4 regions of the Pseudoalteromonas sp. SG41-2 genome follow, and region 4 is predicted to be linked to each of the others. Evidence: predicted binding sites of a transcription regulator. Region 4 holds the regulator's gene; each other region holds the start of a gene.

The links. The regulator FliA, encoded in region 4, starts transcription of late flagellar genes. The targets are predictions, from matches to a motif close to CTAAAGNTNNNNNNNNNNNNGCCGATA.
Region 1: the regulator FliA is predicted to act here: its motif matches at 1,305-1,331, upstream of H5186_RS17300 (VC2046/SO_2500 family protein).
Region 2: the regulator FliA is predicted to act here: its motif matches at 1,091-1,117, upstream of pomA (flagellar motor protein PomA).
Region 3: the regulator FliA is predicted to act here: its motif matches at 1,395-1,421, upstream of H5186_RS21045 (DUF5610 domain-containing protein).

What each region holds. Positions count from the first base shown of each region.
Region 1 is NZ_JACJFK010000024.1:38,356-41,536, reverse strand. Features, by position in the region: gene H5186_RS17320 (ion channel) at 1-179, opposite strand, end outside; gene H5186_RS17315 (M48 family metallopeptidase) at 265-996, shown strand; tRNA gene H5186_RS17310 (tRNA-Tyr) at 1,035-1,119, opposite strand; tRNA gene H5186_RS17305 (tRNA-Tyr) at 1,169-1,253, opposite strand; gene H5186_RS17300 (VC2046/SO_2500 family protein) at 1,366-1,887, shown strand; gene H5186_RS17295 (DUF6172 family protein) at 2,047-2,349, shown strand; gene H5186_RS17290 (general glycosylation pathway protein) at 2,556-3,181, shown strand, end outside.
Region 2 is NZ_JACJFK010000022.1:77,024-80,204, forward strand. Features, by position in the region: gene ispA ((2E,6E)-farnesyl diphosphate synthase) at 1-633, opposite strand, end outside; gene H5186_RS16720 (exodeoxyribonuclease VII small subunit) at 637-879, opposite strand; gene pomA (flagellar motor protein PomA) at 1,181-1,948, shown strand; gene H5186_RS16730 (flagellar motor protein MotB) at 1,951-2,871, shown strand; gene H5186_RS16735 (hypothetical protein) at 3,019-3,181, shown strand, end outside.
Region 3 is NZ_JACJFK010000040.1:20,695-23,875, reverse strand. Features, by position in the region: gene murI (glutamate racemase) at 1-180, opposite strand, end outside; gene H5186_RS21045 (DUF5610 domain-containing protein) at 244-1,365, opposite strand; gene trmA (tRNA (uridine(54)-C5)-methyltransferase TrmA) at 1,842-2,942, shown strand; gene H5186_RS21035 (DUF523 domain-containing protein) at 2,948-3,181, opposite strand, start outside.
Region 4 is NZ_JACJFK010000006.1:68,448-71,628, forward strand. Features, by position in the region: gene H5186_RS06635 (chemotaxis protein CheA) at 1-486, opposite strand, end outside; gene H5186_RS06640 (protein phosphatase CheZ) at 501-1,265, opposite strand; gene cheY (chemotaxis response regulator CheY) at 1,283-1,666, opposite strand; gene H5186_RS06650 (RNA polymerase sigma factor FliA) at 1,707-2,417, opposite strand; gene H5186_RS06655 (MinD/ParA family protein) at 2,444-3,181, opposite strand, start outside.

The sequences.
Region 1 (3,181 bases), on a different contig from region 4:
AATTGCAATCCCTGTAATAATCCTCCCTTTTTTGCATAGCGCTCTAATTTTTGGGTCAGATCTAAGCCTGACTTATCAAATTTGGCATCATGCCAAAAACAAAAACCTGAACCCATGTCTGTTTCTTGACAATGATGGCCATCGGGAGAGGTATAACGACAACAAGGCTTATCAGGCATGTTTGATATCGCTTTATTTAATTCTACTTAGATATAGATTAGCAGTTATTTTGCAAGGTATTATAGTGACCTGTTAATTAGTTTAATGACTGTCGGTCAATTACAAGAGTTAGGTTTGTTTGAATATACATTAAAACGTAGTCGCCGCCGCAAAACTGTCGCTATCAAAGTCCAGCAACAAAGTGTCACAGTTTATGCGCCTGTTGGGGTTGCTAAAAAGGAACTTGAAAGCTGGCTGCTAAGTAAAACTGACTGGATCAATGCGCAAATTAACAAGCAAAGTCAAATGCTTGATACTCGCCAATACCCATTACAAGATAATCGCGTACTGGTTTTTTCACAACCTGTGATACTGACTTATGGTGTCAGCTCGCGCAGCGCATGGCAGCTAGTAAAAAATCAGCAGGGAGATGTGTTACAGCTAAATCTTTCTGGACGGGTTAAGCATCAGCAGCCAATGTACCAAACCTTGCTCGAAAGTTTTTTACATGAGCAATTAGAAAATTATATTGAAATGCGTGTACATGCTTATTGCCTACAAATGGCAGAGACTTTACCTAGCAGTATTCGCATTCATACTTATAAGCGTCGTTGGGGCAGTTGTAATCGACGACGAGAATTGACCTTTAATTTGTTATTAGCCAGTGCGCCGCAGAGTATTATTGATTATGTGATTGTGCATGAACTAGCTCACTTGAAATATTTAAATCACAGTGCCGCATTTTGGCAGCGCGTCAGTGAGTTTTATCCTGATTATAAGCAAGCAACAAAATGGCTAAAGCAACACGGTGCGAGTTTACAATGGGTAGTCGAATGAGTTAGCGAGAATAAAGTTTTGCTGATAGATAAGAAAAGTGGTGGAGGGAGCTGGATTCGAACCAGCGAAGGCTGAGCCGTCAGATTTACAGTCTGATCCCTTTGGCCGCTCGGGAACCCCTCCACACTAATTTTGTCGCATTTGGCCCCACTTAACTTAGCGGTAAGAAAAGTGGTGGAGGGAGCTGGATTCGAACCAGCGAAGGCTGAGCCGTCAGATTTACAGTCTGATCCCTTTGGCCGCTCGGGAACCCCTCCAATGCAACGGCGCTGATAATAGCAAAGTGAGCATTTAAGTAAAGAAAAAAGCTAAAGAAATATTAAATAAAGCCGATAAATATCTATTACTAACTGCAATCGGCTAAAGTCTATGCAAATCGATGATTTGTTAATCACAGAGAGTCAACTTAACAATCGTCTTGCCAAAAGTGTCTCAGAACACCGTCGTGGCGAGTTTGCATTATTATTGGCAATGCTTTCTCATGACGTGTTAGATTTTAGTCAATTTCATCTCCCTAAAACCCCATTTGATGCACATGCTTCAACACCAACTGAAGCGCAATTACGTGAACAATTAGGGGCAGGGCCTGAGCAAGCATTGGCTCCAGATGAATTTGATATGCTCATTGGCCAACATAATGCACAGCTATTACAACAAGGCAGCATGGCAGATATTCGTTTACGTTCGTGCCTTGCGCCGGAACCATTAGTGATCAGAGATGATAAAAACCATATTCCACTAATGGTGATTGATAATTGCGAACTAGTCGTGCGAAAGCGTCATTTAGATAAAGAAACACAGCTAGATCATCCGCAAATGGATGCGGCTGCATTTTACGATAGCCTTAATAATGCAGATCTTCATCAACCCTTACACCTTGCCCAAGCGTGATATTAAGCTGTAATAATTATCGGTAAAAATATTTTATTTATTTTAGTGTAAAAAAAGCATCCACAAACTAAATGCAATTGCTATAATGACCCCAAATGGCATTTCCAATTTACTTGGTATTATTGCCATCATCATTAAATCAAGGTAATTAGGAACGTAATGAAGAAAACATTCACGCTGAATCACGAGAAAATCAAATACCCTCGCATGGTAGATGCTGCAAAGCATGAAGTAAAAAAGTATTTGAAAAGAGAGCGTAACAAAACGTTGCCAATTGATGCTGATTACTGGGCATTTGATTGTAAATTTGGTAACACAGCTGAAGATGCCCAAGTGGTGCACGTTGCTGAAATTAGCAACTCAATCAGCGAAATTGAAAAACAAGGCTTAGAGTCGTTTTATGTTGAAATCATTGCTAGAGCTGCACAACGTCAAGTGCAAGACTCTGATGATGAAATTTAAAAGTAATTGATTTAATGAAAGAATGGGCTAAGTAGCCCATTTTTTGTGCTTGCAAAAAAGTAAGTCCAGCAGTTTATTTTGCACCCGGTTGGTGCGAAATGGATCTTTTCTCTTCTTCAGATAATGCAACCAGTTGATTTATAAGTTTTTGTAAAGTTGGTTCCGTAATTGCTATTACTTTTAATAATGCAGTTAGGAGCAAACACATGGCAAGAATGAGTTATATCAGTAGCGTCGAACGTTACCAAGAATATCAAACCGTGATCCACGACTTACTTGACTCAGTGCTAGCAAGCTTAGAAGACGGTGTTAAAAAACAACAAGATAATCGTTACTTAATCGCTCAATACCCATTTTTAGAATTACAATACTGTCTAGATAAAAATGGCGTGCAGCTAGGTAACAATGTCTGCTTTAAACGTCAGTATATGAAAACCTTAAATAATCATGGCGATTCACAGGATTTGAGTGAACGGCCGTATTTTCAAGGTATCCAACAGCAGCAACATACTCGTTTTACGCCGCCCTATATTTCGATCGCGACCAATCACTTATGTATTTCAGCAATAAAATCGTTACATGCTTCATATGGCGAAAATCGCTATTTAGTGATTGATGTATGTCTAACGCAATTAATCGAATTTATTATGGGGGATCGTACTCGCGCCACGATGACGCCATTTTTTAAAGCGGGTTATGGCATTATTGTCAGTTGCTTATTTATCTTAGTGTTATTTTTACTTGGTAGGGTGTTTGGTGATATTTATAGCTTACTGTTTGTCCGCTCTATAGAAAATGATCCGCTCGAACCGTTTACGATCATCATTTTTAT
Region 2 (3,181 bases), on a different contig from region 4:
ACCAAACTGTTTTAATTGTAATAATGTTTGTTGATTTGTATCAGCTGCGCATAATGCACCTAAAGTAATTGCACAATTTAACAAAGCACCTGTTTTTAATTTATGGATACGTTCGAGCTCAGCTAAATTGACTAATTTGTCAGTCGCTGCAATATCCAGTGCTTGACCACCGACCATACCTTCAATACCCGATGCTTTGGCAAGTGCTGCAATCATTTTTAACTGTTGCTGTGCAGGAACGTTAAATGAATGGTTAGCAATTAAATCAAACGCTAATGTTTGCAGCGCATCACCGGCTAAAATAGCATGAGCTTCGCCATAGACAATATGGCAAGTCGGTCTACCACGTCGCAGGTCGTCGTCATCCATCGCGGGTAAATCATCATGAACTAACGAATAACTATGAATACATTCAATAGCAGCAGCCAACACGTCTAAATCTTGTTTATTTGCGCCAAGCATTTTTCCCGTGGCATACACTAAAAATGGTCGTAATCGTTTACCGCCATTTAAAACGCTGTAGTGGGTGGCTTGTTTGATGCTGTGCTCGGTATCGAGCGGTTGCTCAAAATACCGATTGAGAGTGGCTTCAACATCTTGTTGAGCACATTTTATTTGCTCTGTTATTAACACCCGTTATTCCAAATCATTATCAAAGTTAGTAAGTGGTGACTGACTATCACTACCTATTAAAATAGCTACTTTTTGTTCAGCTTGTTGTAACTTACTTGAAGATGCGCCGGCTAAAGCAATACCGCGTTCAAACTGTTTTAATGATTGCTCAAGGGAAAGCTCTCCTTGCTCCATTTCTGTGACGATTAAGGATAATTCATCAAGCGCTTGCTCGAAGCTTAGGTTCTCTGGTTTTTTCGTCGCCATACTGATTTAACTTAGATGATAGAAATGTGAGGCCAATTTTAGGGGGAATGCTAAACTAGGTCAAAGGGTGATGCATTTTTTTTGAATAATTAATTGTTTTCTTGCCACTTTTAATTATTTATACCTTTACTTAAGCCTTGCAGGTTATCAATGGTAGCTTAAAATGCTAAACAGGGTTGAAAACTTTCATTTCATTTTTTTCATTAAATGGTTTAAGTAATTCAATAGATTGCCGATAAGCTGTTAATAATAAAAATTTGTTGCTGGTAGCAACAAAGCATCGATTCCTCTGGAGGGGTAAGTGGATTTAGCAACCATTATAGGTATTCTCGGAGCTATTGGTCTTATTGCTATGTCAATGGTACTAAGTAGTGGCGGCGAAGTGGCTATGTTTTATAACACGCCATCGGTGGTTATTGTTTTCGGTGGTTCGATTTTTATAGTGTTATCAAACTATACGATGAGTCAATTCCTCGGTATCGGTAAAGTCGCGGCTAAAGCCTTCATGTTCAAAATAGAGTCACCTGAAGAGCTTATCGAAAAAGCAGTTGAACTTGCAGACTCGGCCCGTAAAGGCGGATTTTTAGCACTTGAGGAAGCAGAAATACCCAATGCGTTTATGCGTAAAGGGGTTGATATGCTTGTTGACGGTCATGACGCTGATGTTGTTCGTGCCACCTTGCAAAAAGATATTTCTCTTACTTCTACTCGTCATGAATCGGGGGCCGGTTTGTTTAAAGCGCTTGCCGATATTGCGCCTGCGATGGGTATGATAGGTACTTTGATTGGTCTAGTTGCGATGTTGTCGAATATGGATGACCCTAAAGCGATTGGTCCTGCGATGGCGGTAGCGCTTTTAACAACATTATATGGTGCGTTTTTAGCAAACGTGGTGGCAATTCCTATCCAAGTAAAATTGGAATTGCGTAAAGACGAAGAAGCAATGAATCAGCGGCTAATTTTAGATGCGGTATTAGGTATACAAGATGGCCAAAATCCAAAAGTCATCGAAGGTATTTTGAAAAACTACCTCGCTGAATCAAAACGAAAAGTGGATACTGAGGAGTAAGCATGTCAGATCAAGAGTGCAAGTGTCCACCACCCGGGTTACCAGCATGGATGGGTACCTTCGCGGATTTGATGTCACTATTGATGTGCTTCTTTGTACTTTTACTCGCGTTTTCAGAAATGGATGTACTTAAATTTAAACAAATCGCAGGCTCAATGAAGTTTGCCTTTGGTGTACAAAATAAAATAGAAGTAAAAGATATTCCCAAAGGAACATCCGTTATCGCGATGGAGTTCACCCCAGGTAAACCTGAACCTACTCCAATCGAAACCATTCAACAGCAAACTGTCGAAATGACCCAGCAAATGCTTGAGTTTCAGGCTGGTGATGAAAGCTCAGCTGGCGGTCGTCAAGAGCAACGCGGTAATAAGCGTGGCGGTGAGTCACAAAGTACAGCGCAACAACAAGCATCAGAACAATCTATTTCTGCAGCTGATCAAGAGCAGGTTAATGAGTTAGTTAAAAAGATAGCCCAGCAATTGGAACAACAAATCATGGATGGTGCTGTTGAGTTGGAATCATTAGGTCAGCAAATTATTATTCGTATTCGTGAAAATGGTTCATTTCCATCTGGGAGTGCATTTTTACAACCTAAGTTTAAACCAATCATTCGTGATATAGCTGCGTTACTAAAAGATGTGCCAGGTGAAATTACGGTGTCTGGTCATACTGATGATTTTCAAGTTTCGAATGAGCTGTATACCAATAACTGGGACTTATCATCGAAGCGTGCAGTTGCGGTTGCAACTGAAATGCAAAAAGCGCAAGGCTTTGATAAAACCAGAATGGTTGTTGTCGGTCATGCCGAAACTCGACCACTTGTTCCAAATGATTCTGATGCGGATAGACGACGTAATCGCCGCGTGGAAATTTCAATAATGCAAGGCAAGGCTAAGGAATCAGATCCGATAGATGTTCGTTAAGATGCTTGGCAAAGTACCTAATTTAGCTTAAAGTAGTTTTTTAACAAGTGTAACGGAGTGTCTGATGAAAAACGTTGATAAATATAGCTATATGCCGGGCAATGGTTCTGGTGGCGATGATGAAGAGAAGAATGTTAAGTAACGTCAATGCCTAATTGGGTGAACAATTTAATTTTTATACTTGAATATAGCTGGGTGTTATTTTTACTCCCAGCTATTTTTGTATTTTACATACGTAAGGATTGGTTGGCATTACGCTTTGTCTTGATTACAGCTGTTTTCTTCTTGTATGGCGCTGTGATTTATTCAA
Region 3 (3,181 bases), on a different contig from region 4:
TATAAAAATTAATAATCCGCTGAGGCGCTGAATTATGGTTTGTTGACTCAGCTTTCCATAAGGTAGGTAGGCGTTATCCATAAAATAACTATAACGGCCATCAGGTATGTATTGCTGAATATGCTTCAGCACTGTGGTACCACCAATGCCCGAATCAAAAACCATGATATGAGGTGACAAACAACTCGCTCCTTATAATAACTAAGCTGAGCAGTTTGCCACGCGGTATACTGAAAATAAAGCTTATGCTTCACTCTCTAGTGCTGCTGAGCGCAATTTATTCATTTGCTCAAACATTGATTTTGTATAGTCGACTAATTTGCCTATTTCCTCTTGGTCTTGATTTAACCATTGTAAAATGCCTGACAGTTCATTTTGCAAACCAAGATCACCCGCTTTATTAAAGGCATTTTTTAGATCGTCATTAAATGGAGCTATTTTTTCAGCCACAGCTTTCTCTGGTGTTGGTTTATTCTCTTCATAGCCTTTTATTGCTGCATACGTTTTAGTTTGCTTTAAGTCCATTGAAAACGCGACTAGCTGTTCGTTGCCTAAGTTGAGCTCTTGTGCTTGTTCAAAGGCTTGTTCCAAATCACCACCAAAAAATGTTTTACTAACATTTTGCAAGTCTTCCATCATTGCATTAATAGCCTTTTGTTCATCTTCGTTTAAGTCACCATTTACTGACATGCTAAATGATAACTCCCGCGATTGTGATGATGCACTGGCATAGCCTTCATTTTGACCATTACGCTGATAACTACTGGCTGATTGCTGTTTAAATGCATCAGCAAAACTAATACTCACCTCGTCACCTTCTGCAGTGGTGAAGTTATACTGAGCATTATTACTTAAACTTAAATACTGTGCTTGAGTAACACTGACAGAATCCGGTTTAGGGTTAAATAAATCCTCTTCAAACTCATCCAGGCCATTAAAAATACCTTCTTTGGATTTTTCTATGCCCTGCTCAATTTCGTCGTTTAGAATACCGGTATCTTTTAATTCACCATAAGCATCATCAATACCTGTTTGCACACCTTTGCGTGCATCACTAAGCATACCTTTGAGTTTTTCATTATCGGCTCCATTGACTTGCGCTTTCTTAACGGCACCAGTTACAAAGTCCAAAACGTTTTTGACGATTTCTTCAAAATCAAATAGTGGCTTGTCTTTTTTCTCTTCCGCGACAGGTAAGCCTAAGGCCTCAGCCATTTTGTCACCTAACACTTTTGCTGCTAATTCTTTACCACGTTGCTGGTAACTATCTTGAGGCGACTGTATTGTAGGTTGCTGTAATGCAGCTTTGTTACTGTATTTATTGACGTTGTTGTTTGGAACAAAGCCAAAGTTGCCAATTTTCATGATCCGACTCCTATTTTTGCTTACTTAAGTATCGGCCCAAAAATAAATAACTAAAGTAAAATGTACAAAAAAACAGCATTTGCTATTACTCAAAATTAGGGCCTGTTGACCTTTAAGGATTAAAATTTGTTCAACCTCGGGGCGATTTAATCGCGGCGCGAGATTTGTAACCTAGTGGGCTAAGTAAAAATTGAGCAAAGCTTCCGCGTCCTGCTCACGCCCCTTACTTACATCCATGTAAGTAACAAAGAGTTAATCGCCCCTAGGCAGAACCCTTCGGGCAGCGCGCGTTTGGCATTTATGCTACGTTATCGCCTATTTATGGGGAATAACCACACTACATAGGCTCTGCCTTGCCTAAAAACCAAACGCACAGCTGCAAAATTAACCTAGAAAGATAAACAGACCCTAGACAAATAATCCCTGCCCCCTACAATAGCGCCGATAAACAGCATAATGAAATAAGGTAGTAGGTAATGGCGGTTATAAAGATCGATACAACAGGATACGACGCACAGTTAAATGAAAAAGAGCAACGTATCATTGCGCAATTCCAACGCTTTGGTGTTGAACAATTAGAAGTCTTTACCTCTGAGCCAATTCATTACCGTCAACGCGCTGAATTTAGAGTATGGCACGATGGCGATGAGTTATTCCACATTATGTTTGATCAAGCCACCAAAGACAAAATCAGAGTCGATGTGTTTGACCCTGCAGCGCCGCTAATTGGGGAAGTAATGCAGGCAATGATCGATAATCTTAAAGGCTGTGAAGTCTTGCGTCGTAAATTATTCCAAATAGATTATCTTTCTAGTTTAAGCGGTGAGATTTTAGTGAGTCTGCTTTATCACAAACCACTCGACGAAGAATGGCTAGCAGCTATCAAGTCACTAAAAGAATCATTGAGTGAGCGCTTTAAAATTGATTTTATTGGGCGTGCTCGCAAACAAAAAGAAGTACTCGGTGATGATTTTGTTACTGAGCGTTTAACAGTTAATGGCCAGCAACTTATTTACCAACAAGTTGAAAACAGCTTTACGCAGCCAAATGCTAAAGTAAACATTAAGATGCTGGAGTGGGCACAAGACTTATGTAAACCACTAAAAAATGATTTACTAGAGCTCTATTGTGGTAACGGTAACTTTTCAATTGCCTTAGCTGGTTCGTTTAATCGTGTATTAGCAACCGAAATTTCTAAATCGTCAGTACACTCAGCGCAGTATAATATTGCTAAAAATAACGTAACTAACTTAGATATCATTCGTATGTCGAGCGAAGAGTTTACTCAAGCTATGAAAGGCGAACGAACCTTCTCACGTTTAGAAGGGATTGACTTAAGCAGCTATGATTGTCAGACCATTTTAGTTGATCCGCCGCGCGCAGGCATGGATACACTAACATGTGATTTGGTGGCTAACTACGAGAGTATTATTTATATCTCATGTAACCCTGATACGCTTGAGCGTGATTTAGAGCACCTAACTCGCACTCATGAAGTTAAACGGTTTGCGATTTTTGACCAATTTCCATATACCCACCACATTGAATCAGGGGTATTTTTACAACGTAAATTGTAAAGTATCTATGCCAGTGCTTTTACTAGCGCTGGCATTTGCTGCTCACTAAAGACTTTAATACCATTCTTTTCTAATAGCGAAGCCGTTAATCCCATTCCAACCACCTTAATACCACTGTGCGAGCCATCGTAAATTGTATTACGACCACAAGAAGGACTTGATTCCTTTAATAGCGCAAAACGAATATTGTACTGTTGGCAAAGGCGTAATGCTTGTTTTGCACCTAGCTGAAATTCCGG
Region 4 (3,181 bases):
CGCAAATGGATCGTCAGAATCATCTAAAATATCATCAGCATCAACAACAGGGATATCGCCTGCAGGTTCAGCACTGCCAGTTAATTCTTCAGCCGTTGGCGGCAGCCCCAATTTATGTAAAACAGCGAGTAATTCTGGATTTGCTGGTTCTGGTTTTTCTCTACTTTGGATAGTCGCAAACATTTCGTTGATAGTATCGAGTGCTTGCAAGATCACGTCCATCAGTTCGGAATTAACCTTACGAACACCTTGACGCAATAAATCGAAAACGTTCTCTGCACCATGGCAAGCATCGACTAGTTCAGTCATGCTTAAAAAGCCTGCGCCGCCTTTTACCGTATGAAAACCACGGAAAATTGCATTGAGTAATTCGGTATCATCTGGGTTATTTTCAAGCTCCACCAGCTGTTCTGACAAAAGCTCAAGAATTTCTCCAGCCTCTACTAGAAAATCTTGTAAAATATCTTCATCGACTTCAAAGCTCATGCAGTTTTCTCCTCTTAGAAGCCCAAGCTTGATAATAAATCATCAACATCATCTTGTCCTGAGACAACATCATCACGAGATTCTTTATCAATAATTGGCCCTTCAGGGCCTGCAAGTGTATTTTCAGCAGGCGGTTTTTCAATGACTGGTGCTATTGTTTTTGTTTCGCTATCATCTTGGCTGCCAAATGCTGTCAACAAGTGGATCAAGCTGTCTTCGACTTCTCTAACAAGCTCGATAACCCGACGGATCACTTGACCGGTTAAATCTTGAAAATCTTGTGCCATTAACACATTGGTCATGAGTCCTTGCAACTCATCCGTTTTAGTTTGCGAGCTATTCATGAACTTATCTAAGCTATGGCAAAGTGTTTTAAATTCACCTAGCTCGATTTCACGATTCATTAAACGATCCCAAGTGGGTTTAATGTCTGAAATGTCATCTGCAAGCTGTTGGGCAATGGGTAAACTTGCTTCTACAGCATCCATGGTTTTATTAGCAGCGTTTTCGGTCATTTCCATAACATAGTTAAGACGCTGCTTCGCGTCGGGTAGTGCATCTTTGGTCAAATCAGCTAAACGTGTATCAAGCTCAAAATTTTTCAACGCATCATGAAGCTGACGCGTAAGTTTGCCTACTTCGGCAAATAATTCTGATTGCTCTTTTGACGCCGCATCAATAATTAACTGATCAGCTTTATCTTGTTCACCGTTTTCAAGGTAAACCACAAGCTGACGGGCTTGTTCTAAACTGATCTGAGGCGCAGCAGGTGCTGACATAAGCCTCTCCTATTTATTTAACCTAAACGCTCAAACACTTTTTCCAATTTGGTTTTCAGTGTTGCAGCTGTAAATGGTTTAACGATATAACCGTTAACACCAGCTTGTGCAGCAGCAACAATTTGTTCTTTTTTAGCTTCTGCTGTTACCATTAAAACAGGAATGTGTTTCAGGCTGTCATCGGCCCTAATAGCGCGCAAGAGATCGATTCCTTGCATGCCAGGCATGTTCCAATCTGTAACTACAAAATCAAATTCTTGATTCTGCAACATCGGTAAAGCTGTTGAGCCATCGTCAGCTTCTTGTACATTTGTAAAACCCAAATCTCTTAACAGATTTTTGATAATACGTCTCATCGTCGAAAAATCATCAACAACAAGAATTTTCATGTTTTTATCCAAAACATCCTCCGGTGAGGTCTGAACCTATATTTACTTACTACTAATTAATCCAGTCATTGATTTTTGCTTTGAGCTTAATCATCGCCTGACCATGTATCTGACTCACACGCGATTCACTTACATCGAGTATATGTCCAATCTCTTTTAAATTCATTTCATCGTTATAATACAGCGACAATACTAACCCATCTCGTTCAGGTAAAGATTGTATAGCTGTTAATAATGATTGATTAAAGCGTTCATTTTTAACGTTATTAAAGGGCTTGTCCAGTGCTAAATCATGTCCCACTGGTGTGATAACATCTTCATCTACCCCTAAGTCTTCTATACCTAACACTTTACTTGAATTTACATCACTAAGAATATGATGGTACTCATCTAGCGTAATATCAAGTTTTTCAGCAACTTCACTGTCTTTAGGTTCTCGATTCAGGCTGCTTTCTAGCTCACTAATCGCTTCAGCGACTCTGCGGCTATTACGGTGCACTGAGCGTGGAGCCCAATCACCTCGGCGCATTTCATCCAGCATCGCACCACGGATACGAATGCCTGCAAAGGTTTCAAAGCTTGCACCTTTAGTCGCATCAAAGTTCTTTGATGCTTCAATTAACCCTATCATCCCCGATTGAATCAAATCATCGAGTTGCACACTCGCGGGTAAACGAGCGATTAAATGACAAGCCACTTTTTTGACTAAGGAAGCATGTCGCTCAACAATCACATTTAAATTTTGTGTCGATTGATATCCCATCGCTTTATTCACCGATGCCGTCATAGTTAGCCGTTTACTAATTTTTCTATGAAAAATTCTAAATGACCAGATGGTTGATTAGGTATAGGCCATTTAACTGCTTTTGTCGCTAATGTTTTAAATGCTATTGCTGCTGGGGAACTTGGAAATAAATCAACAATCACTTTCTGACGACGAGTTGCTTTACGCATATTTTCATCATACGGGACTGTTGCTACCAATTCCATTGAGACATCCAAAAAGCGATCCGTTACTTTTGAGAGCTTAGCAAATAGTTCCTGGCCTTCACGCATGCTGCGCACCATATTAGCAACGATTTTAAATTTATACACACCGTGCTCACGACTCAATACTTTGATTAATGCATAAGCATCAGTTATTGAGCTCGGTTCATCACATACTACTACCATGACATCTTGCGCTGCGCGCGAAAAACTTAATACCATGTCAGAGATACCAGCAGCAGTATCAACAATTAATATATCAAATTCGGTATTTAATTCACTAAAAGCGCGAATTAAACCAGCATGTTCTGATGGTGAAAGTTCCACCATACTTTGTGAGCCTGACGTCGCTGGTACTATTTTAATTCCTGCAGGCCCTTCAACTAAAATTTCATCGAGCTCGCATTCACCTGATAGTACATGAGATAGATTACGCTCTACCCTAAGTCCTAACATCACATCACAATTTGCTAAACCCAAATCGGCATCCAGTACTAACACTCGGTTTCCGAGCTGACCCAACGCAATCGCAGTGTTAAG